DNA from 2 places in the Enterococcus infantis genome. Region 2 is predicted to be linked to the other one. Evidence: a T-box and tRNA genes for the amino acid it is inferred to sense, from the RefSeq annotation. Region 2 holds a T-box; the other holds one or more tRNA genes.
The links. A T-box is a leader RNA that pairs with one kind of tRNA and senses whether it is charged. The one in region 2 lies ahead of tyrS (tyrosine--tRNA ligase), so its partner is inferred to be a tRNA-Tyr.

Region 1 (10,052 bases), on a different contig from region 2:
GGTGATGGAGAACCTGGAGATGGGGGCGTATCTGCGAAAAGACGGGGAGATAAAGACAGATTACGAGCAGGTATTCCAAAAATTTCCCGTCTTGAAAGAGCGGAAAAATCAAGATGCAGCCACATTGTCCGGCGGCGAACAACAAATGTTAGCCATGGGACGGGCCCTCATGTCTAAGCCCAAACTATTATTGTTGGATGAACCATCGATGGGATTGGCACCAATTTTCATCAAGGAAATTTTTTCTATTATTCAGGAAATCAATCAACAAGGAACAACAATCTTGTTGATCGAGCAAAATGCCAAAATGGCATTGTCAGTGGCTGACCGCGGATATGTGTTAGAAACAGGAAAAGTCGTGCTTTCTGGTACCGGACAGGAGCTATTGGAATCTGAAGAAGTCAAGAAAGCTTATTTAGGAGGGTAAACCATGAGCGTACGTGATTTTATGACTAAAAATGTGATCGCCGTCAGTCCCACAACACCGATTTTCGATGCGGTAGATCTGATGAAAAAAAACGACATCCACCGGCTGCCAGTTTTGAAAAACGATAAGTTAGTCGGGTTGATTACAGAGGGGATCATCGCAGAAGCCATGCCCTCAAAAGCGACCAGCCTGAGTGTCTATGAAGCCAACTATTTGCTAAACAAAACAACGGTGGCTGACGTTATGGAAAAAAAGGTGCTAACAATTGCACCGGATGATCTTTTGGAAGATGCGATTTATCGCATGCGTCAAAATAATGTAGGGGTTCTGCCTGTGCTGGAGAAAGATCAGTTGGTGGGGATGATTACCAATAACGATATTTTTGATGCTTTTCTCAAAATCACCGGCTACAATGATGGCGGAGCTCGTGTCAGCCTACAGATTACTGAAGATCACAAGGGAATTTTGGCAGATATTGCCCGGCTGCTTTCTGACAATGATCTGAGCATATTGACAATTGTTGTTAATCGCATGGAACTGACCACCATTGTCGAGATTCAAGTCGAATCTCGCAATACCGAAAAGATTCGGGAATTACTCACTGGTGCCGGGTATTTGGTGATTGATGTAGTATTGACCAAAGGCTGAGGTTAAAATATTGAAGGAAACGACAGAAGACTTCGAAAAAATGAAGGCTTCTGTTTTTTGTTTCGTGCCCGACAAAAGATTGCTACAATAAGAGTAAACTCAATAAGTTAAACTGGAGAAAATCGTCGCCTGCGGGGTGTCTGCTGAGGAAAAACCGACAATCAGCAAGGGCTGCACCTCTCTGTTGCGGCAACAAAAGCTGGCGCAGCAAATTGGTGCGACGAATTTTTTGGTATCTGTCATCGAAAGGAGGTAGTCTGATGCTGACGATAGGAAGTCGTCTAAAATCATTGCGGCAGCAAAGAGGCTGGTCACAACTAGAGGTTGCAGAAAAGCTGCGAATTTCTCGCCAAAGTATTTCAAAATGGGAGCTGGATAAGAGTTTACCGGATGTTGGAATGCTAAAAGAGTTAGCGATGCTCTATGACTTTTCTCTAGACGAGCTGCTGCAGCTACAGGAGGAACGTATCATGGCATTGAACAACTTGAAAACAGAAGAGCTGGTTGCAGACAGCGGGAAAATTTTATGTCGAGATCAGGCACCTACTCAAGAGCAGCAAGATTTTCTGGCAACTGAAATTTTTGAACCCATTGCCACCAAACTTTTGCCGGAAAAGATTTTGTGGCAGACAGTTTTGCTAGCAGTACCAGTGGGCGTGAGCAGTAATTTATCCAGTGACAAGGCAGTGACAAAAAAAGCGACCCACAGCTATCAAAAACTTTTCGACTACGATAATGGCATCTATTTGTTTATGACTGAGAGCGGTTTGTGGCGAACGACAGCAGTGGACTGGCTCGAGACAAGCAAACTGATTGGCGTGCCGTTTTCAGCGATGGATGTGTTGGTCATTGCTCCTTTCTTTGAGGCAAGACTCAAACAGGGAAACTTACCGGGGCTTTTCTATGGGAAAACAGATGGGGGATATGACATGCTGGCTATCAGTAAGCAAGCCTCAGAAAATTTGGCGCGCCTCTTAAAAGTGTTAGATCCCAAACAGCACCTTTATCATTCTTATCAAAATCATTCAACCACAGAGATCCTCAAGCTGTGGCGTAAAAAGAAACGACTGCCAACGGAATAGCGAAAAGCAGTAAAGAAAAGCAGTAAAGAAAAGCGTAAACGACGGGAATTTTGAGGAAAGCGAAAGAGAATTTTTCGTAAGAACAACAATGATCACAGAAGGAGGGTACGTATATGAACCTCATCAGTTTCAAAGAATTTTTAGCGAGCAATCAGATGTTGTCAAAAGAGTGGGGAGAGTGGATGCTGTCTCATATCGGGGATTTAGATCCTGATCTTCGGGACGAAGGCATTTACAGTGGCTGGTGTCGCTTGTTTGAAGAAAGACGAATCCCACTTTCGCTTCGGAAGGAACTTTTGGCTCAGGTTTTGAATGATGAGCTGTTGTTCACTGACATTGATCAAAGGAAGGGCAACGGCGTGTTTATTCGAAGCTTTACCAGTCTCTTTTTGGCAGTGGTTTTACGCTTTCGAAAACGAGATGGATGGCCAGATGCATCCGAACAGCGGCAAATCATTGAGGCTGCCATTCTTTATTATCAACAGGAAAAGGATAATCGCGGGTTTGTTTCTGAGTATGGTTGGGCTCATTCGTTTGCTCATGGGGCCGATTTGTTACAAGCTGCGGTATTGTCTCCAGCATTTGAAAAACAAGATATTGTCGGGGTATTGAAGGGACTTAAACGAGGATTGGTGGAAGTCGAGGATTTTCTGTTTGGTGAAGAGGATCGAATGGTCAAACCCTATCTTGCACTTTTAACCAGTGGACAACTGACAGATGTGGAATCTGGGGAGTGGCTACAGGTGTTGCAGGCAGCCGTTGAATCCAGAGAAAACGACTTTAATCTCTGCTACACCAAGTTTTGCATGTGCCTTTCTTTTGAGTTGGTCTGTCAGGACTTGAATTTTCCTGTGACACAGGCACAGATTACGACAGCCATGAAGCAATTTTATCAGAAGTATCAGATCGTGTAGTCTGGCAGCTAGTTATGTTATTTGCCGAGAAAGTGATCAGTGAGATTTGAGGAGGAAAAAAGCAGATGGGTTATTTGATGGAACTGCGCAAAGTGATTGGCAATCGAGTGGTAGTGACTGCCGGTGTCTCGGTGATTCTTGTCAATTCTCAAAAAGAGGTGCTGTTGATTCATCGCAAAGACAATAACTATTGGGGATTACCTGTGGGCTCGATTGAAATCAATGAAGATCCTCGTAGTGCTGCGATACGTGAATTACGCGAAGAAACAGGAGTTCAATTGAAAGAAGATAGTCTGGAGCTGGTACAAGTTTTTGGTGGACCGGACTTTTTCTATAGGTATCCTAATGGGGATCAATGCTCCAACGTCGTGATTAGTTATTATGGAAATGCCGGCGATATACAGCTAGTGCAGGAAACTTCAGAAACGGATGCCGCTCACTGGTTTACATTTGAAAAGCTACCGTTAGAAATTGCGTGCCACGAAAAGATAATTCTAGATTATTTTCAATCTTATCGGCTACCAAAGCTTTACCAAAAAATGTAAGGCTAATCCTTAAAAAAAGTCGCAATGAAGTTTTTCTGCAAGTGAAAGGCCTGGTTGCGTTATTCTCGTGCTTTTTTTTGATGGCTGTGGTAAGCTAGTTAGGCGGAATCAATGGCAATAGCCGATTAAGTCGCGAGGTTATCAGATTATCAGTACGAGGTGAAGACCATGTCTAAGAAAAACAAAGATATCGAAGTGCGGGTGGAAGAGACCAAGCGCACCATTAAAGGTACCGACTATACCGTCAATCAACTATTGATTGGCAAAAAAATGATCGGTGAAGTAATGACAGTAGGACCTAAAGAGCATGAAGCGTTCTTGGGAGAAGAGGACTTGGGGGCTTACAAGACTGTCGAGTTGGCGGTAGAAGCGATTTTGATGCAGCATAATCTGCATGATTGAACCTCAAAGGAATTATTTGAATAAAAAAATGACTTTCTTGTAAAAAAATTGAAATTTACACTTGCAATCAAAAAAGGTTTTTAGTATCATAATGAAGTCGGGTTGAGATAACACATGCGACCGGCTCAGATGGAGGAGTAGCGAAGAGGCTAAACGCGACGGACTGTAAATCCGTTCCTTCGGGTTCAGTGGTTCGAATCCACTCTCCTCCACCATTTATTGGGGTATAGCCAAGCGGTAAGGCAAGGGACTTTGACTCCCTCATGCGTTGGTTCGAATCCAGCTACCCCAGTTGCAAACTCTCTGTTAATGGCAGAGAGTTTTTTTGTGCTGTTCATAACAATAAATAACCATGGCGACTTCGATTAAGACAAGGAATCAAGTAAATTATTAAGTAAATATCACTAAAAAAACTTTGACGACTATTCTTGCAGGCCTTATACTGGAAAATGAGTGTAAGGACTTACAATAATTGAAAAAAGGTGGGAACTACAGATGGCAACAGTTCGAGCATTACACAATGATGCCTATCAAGATTATTATCTGGTAGAAAACAAAAACGGTATTAAATTGGCTCTTAGTCCCTTCGGAGCCCGGGCATTGGATTTGATTGTACCGGTAGAAGGCAAAGAAATCGATATCTTGGTGGGCCCGAAAGATTTGGCAGGTTATCAAGAAAATCCCTATTACAATGCAACGATTGGACCAATCGCCGGTCGAGTGGCGGGCGCATCTTTTCAGCTGAATGGCGAAACCTATCATACCGAGGACAGTCAATCCGGCAATACATTACATGGTGGCTTGGCAGGTTATGACAAGCAAACATTTGACGCTACGCCATTTCAAGAAGCAGGGGAAGCGGGCGTGGTATTTACTTTCACTGATCCAGATGGGGCCCACGGTTTTCCTGGAAATGTCAAAGTGAAAGCCACTTATCGTTTGACAGATGAAAACGACTACCGCTTCACATTTGAAGCAGAGACGGACAAGCCAACCATCTTCAATCCGACGAACCATGGCTATTACAATCTAACCGGCAGCCCAGAAAATACGATCGATGAGCATACCTTGCAGATCCGCGCTTCCAAAGTGGGGGAGACCAATGAGGATGTGACAACGACAGGAAATCTATTAGCAGTAGCTGACACAAAATTTGACTTTTTGGCTGGTAGAAAAATCGGGGAGACCTTGTTGGATGACTCATTTGTTTTTGATGACAATGACGGTGTTGTTTTGACGTTGACGGCACCGGATGGCAAGATTGCGCTGGAATTACAAACGACAGAACCTGCAGTTGTCATTTATACAACTCGTGATGCCGAAGCCGGCCTGGCCTTTAAGAATGGGGTGATGTCACAACATGCGGCTGTGGCTATCGAACCCCAGTCCATCCCTGGGACAGAAGCTTACCCACAATTTGGCAGTATCTTGTTGGAGCCGGGTAAACCTTTCTTGGCTGAAAGCCGGTTTAAATTGAAATTCTGATGATTCTCAGAGGGAGCAGAAAAAAATTTTATTTTTCTGCTCTTTTTTTATTGACCTTTATCGATTACAAGTGTAAGCTCATTTGTGTAAGGAGCGATTACGTTTGTAAACAAAGGGGGTGCGACATGGAAAAGACGATCGATACGACAGTTGAGGCAGTGAAAATCTCGGATTCAGAGTGGGAAGTGATGCGAGTCTTGTGGACATTGGGTCAAGCAGATGCCCAGCAAATCGCTGATATTCTGGGACAAACGATGGATTGGAAGCTGGCAACAGTCAAAACGCTTTTGGGACGCTTAGTGAAAAAAGATGCGGTCCGCACTGAGCCTTGTGGGAAGAAGTACATTTATTTTCCAACAGTCGGGGAAGAAGCAACGATGAAAAGTGCCACTGAAAATCTCTTCGCCCACATCTGTGCGAAAAAAGTCGGTATGACGATCGCCGACTTGGTCCAAGAAGCAGAACTTACGGCAGCAGACATCGCAATGATCCAAGAAGCGTTGGCTGAAAAAACACCGGCAGCCGTGATCCACTGCAACTGTGTTCCAGGACAATGTGAGTGTCGGGAACACCAAACAACAAGCTCGAATATGAAATCATAATCATAAAATGGAGGAATTTATTATGAAACAAACATTTTCAATCAAAGGCATGAGCTGCCAACACTGTGTAGCTCGAGTAGAAAACGGCATCAATGAATTGCCGGGAATCCAAAAAGTGAAAATCAATTTAAAAAAAGAAAACGGCGTCGTCAAATTTGATGATAGCCAGGTTTCTGCAGCTCAAATCGCGACAAAAGTCACAGAAGCCGGCTATCCTGCTGAGGTGATCTGATGACTCAGGCACAGACAGCAGGTGAAGAAACGCAAACACAGAGCTTTGTGATTACCGGCATGACTTGCGCCAACTGTTCAGCCCGTGTAGAAAAGGAACTGAATCAACAGCCGGGGGTTCTTTCTGCGAATGTCAATCTGGCGACAGAAAAAGCAACTGTTTCTTATACCGATTTGACGGCTGAGGAGCTGATTGCTTGTGTGGAGCAAATCGGCTATGGGGCCATCTTGGACGATGAAAACCATCAGAAGCAAGTGGCAGAAGAAAAAGCCCGCCATTTACGGAATATGAAGCGGGATTTGATTGTCAGTGCTATTTTGGTAGCTCCATTGATGATTGCTATGCTGCTGATGATGGCAGGTGTTCATCAGCCACTGGTTATGTTCTTTCATGAACCATGGGTACAGCTGGTGTTGGTGACACCGATTCAGTTTGTGGTGGGGATGCGCTTTTATAAGGGTGCCTATCACGCGATTAAAACCAAAGCACCAAACATGGATGTGCTAGTGGCAATGGGGACCACGGCGGCCTATCTGTTGAGTGTCTACAATGGCTTTTTTGCTGGTAAACCCCATGAACTTTATTTTGAATCCAGCGGCATGATTATTACTTTGATTCTGTTGGGAAAATACTTGGAGACTTTGGCTAAGACGAAAACTTCTAATGCAATCAAGCAATTGATGGGGCTCCAGGCAAAAACTGCCAGCGTTTTGCAGGCGGATGGCAGCAGTGTTGAGCTGCCATTAGAACAAGTTACCGTTGGCATGCAGCTACTCGTGCGGCCCGGAGAACAAATTCCAGTAGATGCTGCGATTCTTGATGGTCGAACATCTGTCGACGAAAGTATGCTGACAGGAGAGAGCTTACCTGTTGAAAAAAGTGTCGGTGATACGATTTTCGGCGGTACGGTAAATACAACGGGTACAATCAAGATCAAGGCGCTGAAGGTCGGTAACGAAACCGTGCTGGCCCGGATTATTCGCATGGTAGAGGATGCGCAAGGATCAAAAGCTCCTATCCAACAAATTGCCGACAAGATTTCCGGAATTTTTGTACCAGTAGTGTTGATTGCAGCTCTTGTGACACTGATAGCTACCGGTTTGATTGTCGGGAATTGGCAGGTGGCATTGATTCACAGTGTGGCAGTTTTGGTTATTGCTTGTCCTTGTGCCCTTGGATTGGCTACTCCCACAGCCATCATGGTAGGGACTGGGCTTGGTGCCAAAAACGGTATCCTGATCAAAGGTGGTCAGGCGCTGGAGACGGCTTCACATATTTCCAGTGTCATTTTGGATAAAACCGGTACCATCACTGTCGGAAAACCAGTCGTGACTGATTTACAGCTGAGTGATCCCCATCTTCTGGGAGTAATTGCCAGCTTGGAAAATCAGTCAGAGCACCCATTGGCACAGGCGATTATCGCGTATGCTGAGGAACAGGGGACCGCTTTACAAGAAGTCGGCAATTTTGCGGCAGTTCCTGGTTTTGGGATCACTGGACAGGTTGCAGGTGTGAACTATCGCTTAGGTACACGGAATTTTGTGAAAGATGCTGCAGAAATTTCAGCTTATGATGGGGCAATCAGTCGTTGGGCAGAAGAAGGCAAAACACTGATGCTTTTAGCGGATGAGCACAGTGTCTTGGGGGCCATTGCTGTTGCTGATCAGATTAAAGAGACCTCAAAAGCAGCTATTGCTCAGTTGCAGCAGTCCGGTGTTGCAGTCTACATGTTGACCGGTGACAATGCCAAAGCAGCGCAATATATTGGCAAACAAGTAGGAATTCCAACAGGCCATATTTTTGCGGAAGTTCTACCTGAAGACAAATCGGAAAAAGTGGCACTGTTGAAAGCAAAAGGTGAAGTCGTCGGCATGGTGGGGGATGGAATCAATGATGCACCTGCCTTGGCTCTGGCGGATATCGGAATTGCTATGGGAAATGGCACGGATATCGCCATGGAAACCGCGGATGTTACCTTGATTCACAGTGATTTGACTTATGTTGGCAAGATGATCGAGCTGTCGCAGGCGACGATTCGTAAAATCAAACAGAACTTGTTCTGGGCCTTTATCTACAACACCATTGGTATTCCTTTTGCCGCGTTAGGCTTTTTGAATCCGATTGTTGCGGGTGGTGCAATGGCTTTCAGTTCAGTCAGCGTATTGTTGAATTCTCTCAGCTTGAATCGCAAGAAACTTTGATGTTGAAAAATTCATTTTGTGGGAGAAATGCTCACAAAATGAATTTTTTTTACTTAAATGATACGATTGGATAAAGGAAGTTATCTAAATGAAGGGTGTGAATAAAATGTCCGATAGTAAAAAACAAAATCCATTAGGAAATGACTCACGGGATTCTCAAATGAACCATCAAGAGATGTCCAAGATGGATCATAGTCAGATGGATCATAGTCAGATGGATCACAATCAAATGAATCACCAAGATATGAGTGAAATGGATCACAGTCAGATGAATCATCAAGATATGAGTGGGATGGATCATCAAATGATGGGCCATGATATGAGTCACATGGGCCACGACATGGGGGGGATGGATCATTCCATGCATATGGGAAACTTTAAGCAGAAGTTTTGGCTTTCCCTGGTGCTGGCGATTCCGATTATTGTATTGTCTCCGATGATGGGAATTAAACTGCCATTTCAATTTACCTTCCCAGGTTCGGATTGGATTGTTTTGATCTTGGCGACAGTCCTCTTCTTCTATGGAGGGCAGCCGTTTTTGAGTGGTGCCAAGATGGAGTTGAAACAAAAGAGTCCTGCCATGATGACGCTGGTTGCAATGGGGATTTCCGTTTCGTACGTTTACAGTATCTATGCTTTTATTGCTAACCATTTTCTTCATGGCGAGCACGTCATGGACTTTTTCTGGGAATTGGCGACACTGATTGTCATTATGCTTTTAGGGCATTGGGTGGAGATGAATGCCATTTCTAATGCCAGCAATGCGGTACAAAAACTGGCGGAATTGTTGCCGGATAGCGTGACGCGCATCACTGCTGATGGCGGGGAAGAAAAAATTTCCTTGCAAGCTGTTAATGAGGGGGATCGTCTAATCGTCCGTGCCGGCGACAAAATGCCAACGGATGGTGTCATCGAAGACGGTGAAAGTACCGTAGACGAATCTGCTGTGACCGGCGAATCCCGTGGGGTCAAAAAGCAGGTGGGCGATAACGTCATTGGCGGCTCGGTGAACGGCAATGGCACGATTCGAATCAAAGTGACAGGCACTGGTGAAAACGGCTATTTGGCAAAAGTGATGGAAATGGTCCGCCGTGCCCAATCAGAAAAGTCTAAGTTGGAGGGATTGGCGGATAAAGTTGCAAAATGGCTCTTTTATGTTGCCCTTGCAGCCGGGATTACAGCTTTTGTTGTCTGGCTGATTGTCGGGGATTTGCCAACTGCGATGGATCGTATGGTGACGGTATTTGTAATTGCTTGTCCCCATGCGCTGGGATTGGCGATTCCATTGGTGATTGCTCGCTCCACTTCGATCGCTGCTAAAAATGGCTTGCTGCTGAAAAACCGCAATGCTTTGGAAAATGCCCATGACTTGGATATGGTGTTATTGGATAAAACCGGAACATTGACGGCCGGAACCTTTGCCGTGACCGGATTCGAAAATTTTTCTACCACTGAAAAAGATCAAACGCTGTTGTCTTGGATTGGTGCTTTGGAGTCTTCAGCAAACCACCCAA
Region 2 (10,052 bases):
ACACCTCGAGAAAGCTGAGACAATGCGATAACCGGTACCTTCAGCTCCTTAGCCAGTTTTTTCAACTGACGGGAGATTTCAGAGACTTCTTGTTGCCGGTTTTCCCGACCAGTTCCTTCAATCAGTTGCAGATAATCGATCAAAATCAATCCCAAGTTTCGTTTTTCCTGTGCCAAACGGCGGCATTGGGCCCGAATCTCAGAAACTTTGATCCCCGGCGTATCATTGATATAGACGCTGGCTTTGGAAAGACTGCCCATGGCAATCACCAGATTACTCCATTCCTCGTCTGTCAGCTGACCAGTCTTCAAATGGCTGGCGTCAATCAAGCCTTCTGCACACAGCATCCGTTTTACCAGTGATTCCGAATCCATTTCCAGACTGAAAATAGCTACAGAAGAGTCCGTCTTCGTGCCGATATTTTGAGCGATATTCAGTGCAAACGCCGTCTTCCCGACAGCTGGACGAGCAGCTAAGATAATCAGCTCACCGGCTTGCAGTCCTGCAGTCATCTTGTCCAGCGCCGGGTAGCCGGTAGGGATCCCAGTGATGCTTTCATCAGACTGAGCCAATAAATCAATATTTTTAAACGTCTGCTGCAACACATCTTCAATTGCTTGGAAGCCGCCACTATTACGATTTTCAGCTACTTCCAGAATCGTCCGCTCGGCATTTTCCACGATTGAAGAAACATCTTCATCCTGTTGGAAACCGCTAGTCGCGATTTGATTCGCAGCATGAATCAGTGCCCGCAAGACCGATTTATCTTTTACAATCTTCGCATAAAAAGACAGACTGCCCGCATAAGGAGTGATCTGGCTAAGCTCTACCAAATAACTGATGCCACCGACGTCTTCCAGGCCATTTGCCTTTTCTAATTCTGCCTTGAGGGTGACCACATCAATAGCCTCACCTCGATCAAATAACGCCACCATCGCTGAAAAAATCAGCTGATGCCGCCGCTGATAAAAATCCGGTGCCTCAAGGACTTCCATCGCATTGTTAATCTCCTCGGGATCGAGAAAGATTGCCCCTAATACAGCTTGTTCTGCTTGTATATCTTGAGGGGGCATGCGATCTTGCCAAACTTCATCCATGGTCTTTTCCCTCCTGATTCGTCTCTTTATTCTACAAGAATTCACCCCTGAATACAACGCAGGACCCAGAGGCAAAGTGTAAGATTATGTAAAGTAGATTCGCCGTTATCTTGCTAGTTCCGCATTGTCTCACAGAAGCTTCAGCAAGCTGCCAAAACAAAGCAGCAGGCTGAATAATTCCAGAGAGCACAACGCTGATTTTCATAGTAGGAAAATGCGTCTTACCTTCCAGGTTAGTCCCTATTTGAGCGGTTTAACAACGAAAAGACAAGCAGCTTCCACTGGTTCTCATGGAAGTTACTTGTCTTTTGCTCGTGACTCACGTTTGGAAATCTTCGCTTTAAAGGAGGGTGACAAGAGGATTGTCGCCGCCTCAAATCGAGTAAACCACTGTCACTGGTATTATTCCGCTACTACATGAACATTTAAGGTTGCTGTCACATCCGTATGAAGCTTTGCAGGTACTTTTGTATACCCCAATGTGCGAATCGGATTTGGCAAATCCAGCTTCCGCTTATCGATCTTCACCTTGTATTGTTTTTGTAGTGCATCAGCAATTTGCTTAGAAGGAATTGAGCCGAACAAACGACCATCTTCACCGGCTTTGGCTTTTAATTCCACGACGGTATCTTCTTTTTCCAAAACTGCTTTTAGTTCCTGAGCCTCTTTCAAGATCTCAGCATCGTGTTTCTCCTGAGCTTTTTTCTGCCCCTTCAAAACAGCAACATTTTCTTTATTTGCTTCTTTTGCTAAGTTATTTTTTAGTAAAAAATTCTGTGCATAACCAGTTGGGACCTCTTTGACTTCCCCTTTTTTACCTTTACCTTTAACATCTTGTAAGAATATGACTTTCATGATTGTGCCCCCTCTTGTTTTAACACGTTCTGTACCTCATTATAAAGCATCTCTTTGACTTCGTGTAGTGTTTTATCCTTGATCTGAGTAGCAGCATTCGTGAAATGACCACCACCACCCAGAGCCTCCATTACCAGCTGGACGTTGATTTTTCCAGAGCTGCGAGCACTGATTGCGACTAACTGATCCTCACGAGTCGTCAGGACAAAGGATGCCTCCACACCGTTCATGGAGAGCAGCGTGTCCGCCGTTTTAGCCGCTGTCACATTGTCATAGACCTTGCCAGGATCCCCGCAAGCAATCACGATATTAGGAGTAATAAACTCACTTTTAGCAACGAGCTCACTGATTTCCAGAAAAGAGGTCAAATCAGAGCTAAGCAGATACTGAATCAGATCCGTATTGGCCCCATTTGATTTCAAATAGCTGGATATATCAAACGTCCGCGGACTAGTGCGAACCACGAAATTTTTTGTATCGACAAAAATTCCTGCCAACAGCAGGGTAGCTGTAAACTTATCCAACTGTTTATTGGCATGACTTTCATATTGAATCAATTCCGCCACAAGCTCTGACGCTGATGAGGCAGAAGATTCAATATAAGTCAGCAGTGGTTTCGATGGGAACTCTTCCCCACGGCGATGATGATCGATGATTGCCACCTGCTCGAATTTATCATAAAGATCCTGCGAAATAGACATGGAGGGTTTATGGTAGTCCACCATTACCAACAGACTGCCGGGTTTCACCAAAGCCATCGCGTTCTCAACAGTAATCAGCTTTTTCTCCATTTCAGGATGCTGATGGATTTCTGTCAAACAACGCTCCACATCCGGTATTAATTCCCGCTCGTTGATCACTACATAGCTTTCTTTGCCCTGAAAGTCGGCCAGACAGGAAACACCGAAAGCCGAGCCAATAGCGTCCATATCAGGAAAACGATGCCCCATGACAAAGATCTGATCGGCTTCTTGAAAAATTTTTTTCAACGCTGTACTCATGGCCCTGGAGCGAACACGCGTTCTCTTCGCGGTACTGGTCGTGGTTCCTCCGTAGAACTTTGGTTTAGCAGCTTCATCAACATCCTTCAAGACTACCTGATCACCACCACGAACCAATGCAATATCCAAGTTGTTCTGCGCAGTATCCCCGATACGCTCAAGCGTGTCATCGCCGTACGCAATTCCCATGCTAATCGTCAAGGCAAAGTTCTGATCTTCAGCCGCTTTTCGTAACCGTTCGACGATAGAAAAGTTATCTTGCTCCATTCGGATGATATCTTCCAGCCTAGACGTGAAAAAATAACGTTCAGCATTCAATCGTTTATAATAGATGCGGTACTCGTCTCCCCAGTCAGAGATGAAAGTCGTCACAAAGGAATTCAAATAGGAAACTTCTTTATCATCCATCTGATCAATGACATCATCATAATTATCAATAGAAATGAAGCCAATCGCCGCCTGTTGTTCCCGTTGCCTTTGGATGGCAGCTACCTCTTGAGAAATATTCTCCACAAAGATGATTCGTTTATCAAAGTCGATACGATAACGAAGGTTTGAATCCTTCATCGTAATACGGCCGGTTTCCCGCTGCGCCTTTATAGCTGGCTGTAGCTGCTCAGCCCACAACTGATCACCATACTTTTCCTGTAATGCAATCGCTTTATCATTCAGCCAGCGGATATGATTTTGCTCGTCATACATATACAGTGGATAGGGTGCCAGTTTTGAAAGATACTCTGAATTCGTCTCTGCCAGATCAGCCGCCTGATTGATTCGCTCTTTCTCGCTCATCTGTAAAAAACGTCGTACCTCTCGATATAAACCATAAATACAAAAAGCAGCAATCACTGCTAATAAAACCAACAACCAACGCCACGGGATCAACAGGATACACAGGACCTGGATCAATGTCATCAAGACCAGTATTTGAACAAAACGTTTCTGATTCATCCCATACTCCTTTCCCAACAAAAAGTCTCCGGAAATTTTCGGATACTCACTTCACTTTATTATCATCCAGTCAGGCTATACGTCCGACACTTTATTTTATCATAACAGCTGAATTTTAGCGATACAGCGCTGTTTCGACTACCTTACATTCCAAATTAGCTGCCAGTGAGTGTTTCACGTGAAACATTTATTAATTAGTATACAACAAAAAAGCTTTCGATGAACTGCAAGTACAGAACATCGAAAGCTTGATTACATCTTATTCTTCGCCTACGAACGGCAACAGACCCATGATACGAGCCCGTTTGATAGCGATAGTCAATTTACGTTGATTTTTCGCACCGGTACCAGTTACACGACGTGGCAAAATTTTCCCACGTTCACTGATAAAGCGTTTAAGCAATTCAATATCTTTGTAATCGATATATTCGATATGGTTAGCTGCGATATAGTCAACTTTACGACGTTTACGTCCGCCTCTACGTTGTTGTGCCATTTAAATTCCCTCCTGTCAATTTACCTGTTAAAATGGTAGATCATCGTCGGAAATGTCGATAGACGTTCCAGAATTGCTGAATGGATCAGCAGTATCCCGATCGAAATTCGGCATCCCGTTGAATGGTTGAGAAGATTGGTTTTGATTTTGTTCGAATGAGTTGCCAGTGTTTTGTCCGCTATTGTAACTGTTGGAAGAACCAAAGTTACCAGCACTGCTGTTGTTATTATAACCGCTACCAGGTTGTTGACGCTGCTCGGATTGTTGACGAGACTCCAACAATTGGAAGTTATCGGCTACTACTTCAGTGACATACACACGTTGACCTTGTTGATTTTCATAATTACGCGTTTGGATCCGCCCAGTCACGCCTAGCAAGGTACCTTTTTTAGCATAATTTGCCAGTGTTTCTGCAGGTTTACGCCAAATCACGCAGTTGATGAAATCAGCTTCCCGATCACCGTTTTGGTTGGTGAAATTACGATTGACGGCTAATGTGAAGGTTGCTACTGCAGCTCCATTACCAGTAAATCGCAAATCGGGATCTTTGGTCAGACGACCGACTAAGACGACATTGTTAATCAAAAGGTTCACGCTCCTCTCCTCATCGTCAAAAATGTTTCACGTGAAACATTTCGGATGAATTATGCTTCTTCCTTGATAATCATGTGACGAAGAATATCGTCGTTGATTTTTGCCAAACGGTCAAATTCATTGATCGCAGCAGCAGTTGATGGAGAAGTAACTTTGACGATGTGGTAGATACCTTCACGGAATCCGTTCATTTCATACGCTAAGCGGCGCTTTTCCCAATCTTTTGATTCAACGACTTCAGCACCGTTGTCTTTCAAGATTGCATCGAAACGTTCGATCAAAGCAGCTTTTGCTTCCTCATCAATGTTTGGACGAATGATGTACATAACTTCATATTTCGTGTTTTCCATTGATTTTCACCTCCCTATGGACTTTGGCCCTCAGCTTGTCTGAGAGCAGAGAGAGCTGTCTTTTCAGACTACTCACAAAGTAAAAGTATACAGGAAATCATCCCATAAATCAAGCTTTTTATTGCTTACTTCTAGAATAAAAGCTTCCAAATATTTGACAGGAGGGCGGTCAACCATCCCGACTCCTCCAACAACAATTACGCAAACAAAGTAGAATTTCCGCTGAGAAAGCTTTCAATTGTCATTGGCTTTAATCAGAGACAATACATAAAAAGAGAGCGCTCAGATCAGACGAATAAACCGCTTTTTACCTAGACGTATGATATCACTGGGAGTAACTTGTGTTTCTTCAAAAAGTGCTATAGAAAGCTTGGCGCCATTCAACTGCACGCCGCCTTGCTCCACTAGTCGACGAAACGCACTCCGGCTGGTGAGCTCTCCTGCTTCTACCAGCAACGAAGCCAGCCCAGTCAGGCTGCTAATTTCCCCAAGACTTACTTCCGGCATAGTTTCAGGAATCCCGTCTCTTTGGAAAACGGTAATGAACTCCTGCTTTGCTTGTAGTGCGACGTCTTTTCCGTGGTACAACCCGGTGATTTCAGTAGCTAAGATCAACTTGATATCCCGTGGATTTTCCCCTGTCTCCAGCCGTTCTTGTAATGCTGTTATTTCTGAAGGCAGCAGATCTGTAGCTAACAAAAAGTATTTAAGCAGCAATGAATCCGGAACTTCCATCACCTTTTTGAACATGACAAACGGCGCCTCAGCTACCCCGATGTAATTTCCCAATGATTTACTCATCTTTTCAACACCATCCAGCCCTTCTAGTAAAGGCATAAAAATGGTTACCTGCTTTTCTTTATCAAAATGTTTTTGTAGGTGCCGTCCCATTAAGAGATTGAATGTCTGATCCGTTCCGCCAATCTCGATATCTGCTTCAATAGCTAGTGAATCATACGCTTGCATCAAGGGGTAAAAGAATTCATGTAGACCGATGGGGATTTGATTTTGGTAGCGGCGGGCAAAATCATCCCGCTCCAGCATTCGAGCTACGGAAATCGTCTGTGCCAAGGCCAACGTGTCACTAAAATCCAGTTGCGATAGCCACTCACTATTGAATCGTACCGCAGTTTTTTCAGGATCTAGAATCTGTGTTAGCTGTGCTACATAGGTCTTGGCATTTTGTTTGACTTGCTCTTCTGAAAGCTGATTCCGCCCTTTGCTGCGACCAGAGGGATCCCCGATTTTACCGGTAAAATCCCCGATAATGATCACTGCCTGATGTCCGAGATCCTGCATCTGCTTAATTTTGCGTAAGACTACGGCGTGGCCTAAGTGAATATCCGGCGCCGTGGGATCCAGCCCTAATTTGATCACCAACGGCTTATTTTCACCGGCAGATTTTAACAATTTTTTTCGTAACTCATCTTCTGAGACGATTTCAGCGGCACCTTTTTTAATGATTGCTAGCTGCTGGTCAATTGTGTACTTCATAAACTCACTTCATCCTTTCTTCTTGTTGTTATCGTCAAAAAAAACGCCCTCTGGCTATATAGCCAAAGGACGTTTACACGCGTTACCACCTTTTTTCGAGTCCTGCTTACGCAAAAGACTCCTCAACCAAGTACCAACATACTTGTGCATTGTTAACGGATGCAACTCCGATCCGGTCTACTTGATTCCACCGGCAGCTCAGGACTGTATTCCCATCTGCTGTGTCCGCGCCTCTCACCACCCGGCTACTCTCTGAAGAACATCTGCAAAGGTACTCGTTTCCCTCATCGCTTCTACCTCTTAAATTAAAGCTATTCTACAACGGAAAACACGGAGCTGTCAATCAAACAACCATCATTCCCCAGAAGAATCCCCTCCATACCTGCTCGTAAAACAACAAATCGCCAGCTTCTAAGCACACAACTGGGGCCAATTTGAACGAGCTGGCGAAAAAGACTTCCGCTGCTAAAACTTATCCACTGTGGAAAACTTTTAGAACAGCCTTCTTTACTTTTCAACAATCGTCAATCGTCGCCTTCAGCCAGTTTTTTTACCGTTAAGTTTTCCACAGCTAAAACTGTCCAATCTTGTCTAGGCTTAGCTGCAAGCTGGTCTGTTCAGCTTCCCAAAAAGGAGCTTGTGACCTCAATCATTTCTAGATGATAAACGCCGCAGGTTTCAACAACTAAGTAAGAGAATCTATGTTAGTAAATAGTTCCCTAGTCTTTAGAGGCAACATTGTCCTGCGTATAGGAGAAGCACAGACTGCCCTTGATTTCATCCCTGTTAGTCTGTGTTTGAAATTTTCAGCAGCGAAAAAAGAAGGCACTTCCACCATTTTTAGTGGAAATGCCTTCTCTTTTGCTTGTAGCTCACGTTTTTTATTTTCCCTTTACAAGATGGTGACTAGACTTTTGTCATAGCTCCCGTAATGATTCTTATACGTCTTGTTCGGGTGTTTCAATTGCTTCAGTTTCTTGTTCTTCGGCTTCTTCTGGTTCGATAACTGCCATGGTAACGACTTTTGCATCGTCTTCCATCCGCATTAAGCGAACACCCAGCGTTGCTCGACCAGTTTGTGAGACACCTTCCACGTTGAAGCGGATAATGACACCTTTGTCAGTGATGACCATGATGTCTTCCGTGCCGTCCACCGTCGTTAAGCCCGCCAATGGACCGTTTTTAGCAGTGATATTGGCAGTTTTGATCCCTTTACCACCACGGCCCTTGATCGGATATTCCGCTCCGGAAGTACGTTTACCGTAGCCATTTTCGGTAATTACTAATACTTCTTTGTCGTCACTCAAGGTGGCAACACCGACTACATAATCTTCGTCACGAAGGCGGATTCCTCGCACACCGGCTGCCGTTCGACCCATATCTCGAACAACTTCTTCTTTAAAGGTCACAGAATAGCCGCTGTGGGTCCCGATGATGATTGTAGAATCACCAGCTGTTTCCAGAACGCTGACCAGTTCGTCGCCCTCTTTAAGTCCGATTGCGATCAAACCGTTGCTGCGAATGTTAGAAAAGGCATCGACTGACGTCCGTTTGACAATTCCTAATCGAGTGGTGAAGAAGAGGTAACGACCGGATTCTGGGCCGCCATTGACAGCGATAATCGTTTGGATCTTCTCGTTGGAATCAATCCCCAGCAAATTAATGACTGGAATTCCTTTGGCAGCACGGCCATATTCAGGAATCTCGTAACCTTTTGCTTTGTAGACTTTCCCCATATTGGTAAAGAAGAGAAGTGTATCGTGGGTCGAGCAAGATACCAGTGTCTTCACGAAGTCTTCATCGTGGACCCCCATCCCCTGAACGCCTCGGCCACCGCGGCGTTGCGCACGAAACTCGCTGTTGGCTACGCGTTTGATATAGCCGTTGTTGGTCAATGTGATAACTACTTCGTCTTCTTCAATCAAATCTTCATCTTCCAAACTCAATACTTCGCCTACCAGAAGTTCTGTCCGACGATTGTCACCAAAGCGATTAGCAACGTCTTTCAGTTCGGTAATGATGATTTCTCGTACCCGTTCTGGACGAGCCAAAATATCTTTCAAGTCTTCAATGAGTTTCAGTAATTCCTGATATTCCGCTTCAATCTTGTCTCGTTCCAAACCGGTCAGACGGCGCAAACGCATATCCAAAATGGCTTGTGCCTGACGATCGGAGAGTTTGAAGCGTTCCATCATAGTATTTTTAGCTTCGTCATCGGTTTTGGATCCGCGAATGATGGCAATAATTTCATCAATGTGATCCAAAGCAATCCGCAGACCTTCCAAAATGTGGGCCCGTGCTTCGGCCTTGTCTTTGTCAAATTGCGTCCGGCGAGTGATGACTTCTTCTTGGTGCTCGACGTAGTTTACGAGGATTTCTTTCAAGCTGAGAATCTTCGGTACACCTTTTTCGATGGCCAACATATTGAAGCCAAAAGAAGTCTGCAGTGCAGTCATTTTATACAAGTTATTTAAAATAACAGAAGCGCTAACGTCTCTTCGGACATCGATAACAATCCGCATACCTTCCCGAGATGATTCATCCCGCAAATCAGTGATTCCTTCGATCCGCTTGTCCCGGTGCAGCTCAGAAATGCGTTCGATCAACTTGGCTTTATTCACCATATAAGGCAGTTCGGTGACTAAAATTCGCTCTTTTCCGTTAGGCATCTCCGTGATTTCCACTTTTGCCCGAACAGTAATCGATCCCTTACCAGTTTCGTACGCTCGGCGGATACCGGATTTACCCATGACTAAACCGCCAGTAGGAAAGTCCGGCCCAGGCAAGACTTCCATCAACTCATTGGTGGTTACCTCAGGATCGTCCATCAGCAATTCAATAGCAGCTGTAACTTCTCTTAAGTTATGGGGTGGAATATTGGTAGCCATACCGACGGCGATCCCGGTAGTTCCGTTTACCAACAGGTTCGGGAAACGAGCCGGCAAAACTTCCGGTTCTTTTTCGGAATCATCATAGTTACTGATGAAATCAACCGTATTTTTATTGATGTCTCGCAACATTTCCATTGCCAGTTTACTCATACGGGCTTCGGTATACCGCATCGCAGCAGCCCCGTCACCATCCACTGAACCAAAGTTCCCGTGGCCGTCTACTAGCATATAGCGGTAGCTGAAGGGTTGCGCCATCCGCACCATTGACTCATAGATGGCACTGTCGCCGTGGGGGTGATACTTACCCATGACATCCCCGACAA

Region 1: it has a tRNA-Tyr gene. The T-box ahead of tyrS (tyrosine--tRNA ligase) is inferred to sense a tRNA for this amino acid. The anticodon was not compared.

Annotation. Positions count from the first base shown of each region.
Region 1 covers NZ_JBMHFB010000006.1:176,990-187,041, forward strand. The annotation lists gene ACOMA8_RS08965 (ABC transporter ATP-binding protein) at 1-427, shown strand, start outside; gene ACOMA8_RS08970 (CBS domain-containing protein) at 431-1,075, shown strand; gene ACOMA8_RS08975 (helix-turn-helix domain-containing protein) at 1,336-2,157, shown strand; gene ACOMA8_RS08980 (DUF2785 domain-containing protein) at 2,271-3,071, shown strand; gene ACOMA8_RS08985 (NUDIX domain-containing protein) at 3,137-3,616, shown strand; gene ACOMA8_RS08990 (DUF2969 domain-containing protein) at 3,785-4,018, shown strand; tRNA gene ACOMA8_RS08995 (tRNA-Tyr) at 4,150-4,233, shown strand; tRNA gene ACOMA8_RS09000 (tRNA-Gln) at 4,239-4,310, shown strand; gene ACOMA8_RS09005 (aldose epimerase family protein) at 4,514-5,503, shown strand; gene ACOMA8_RS09010 (CopY/TcrY family copper transport repressor) at 5,629-6,105, shown strand; gene copZ (copper chaperone CopZ) at 6,128-6,337, shown strand; gene ACOMA8_RS09020 (heavy metal translocating P-type ATPase) at 6,337-8,538, shown strand; gene ACOMA8_RS09025 (heavy metal translocating P-type ATPase) at 8,627-10,052, shown strand, end outside.
Region 2 covers NZ_JBMHFB010000003.1:46,545-56,596, reverse strand. The annotation lists gene dnaB (replicative DNA helicase) at 1-1,097, opposite strand, end outside; gene rplI (50S ribosomal protein L9) at 1,500-1,952, opposite strand; gene ACOMA8_RS04310 (DHH family phosphoesterase) at 1,949-3,904, opposite strand; gene rpsR (30S ribosomal protein S18) at 4,164-4,400, opposite strand; gene ssb (single-stranded DNA-binding protein) at 4,428-4,985, opposite strand; gene rpsF (30S ribosomal protein S6) at 5,045-5,344, opposite strand; gene tyrS (tyrosine--tRNA ligase) at 5,627-6,838, opposite strand; T-box leader at 6,901-7,135, opposite strand; gene gyrA (DNA gyrase subunit A) at 7,777-10,052, opposite strand, start outside.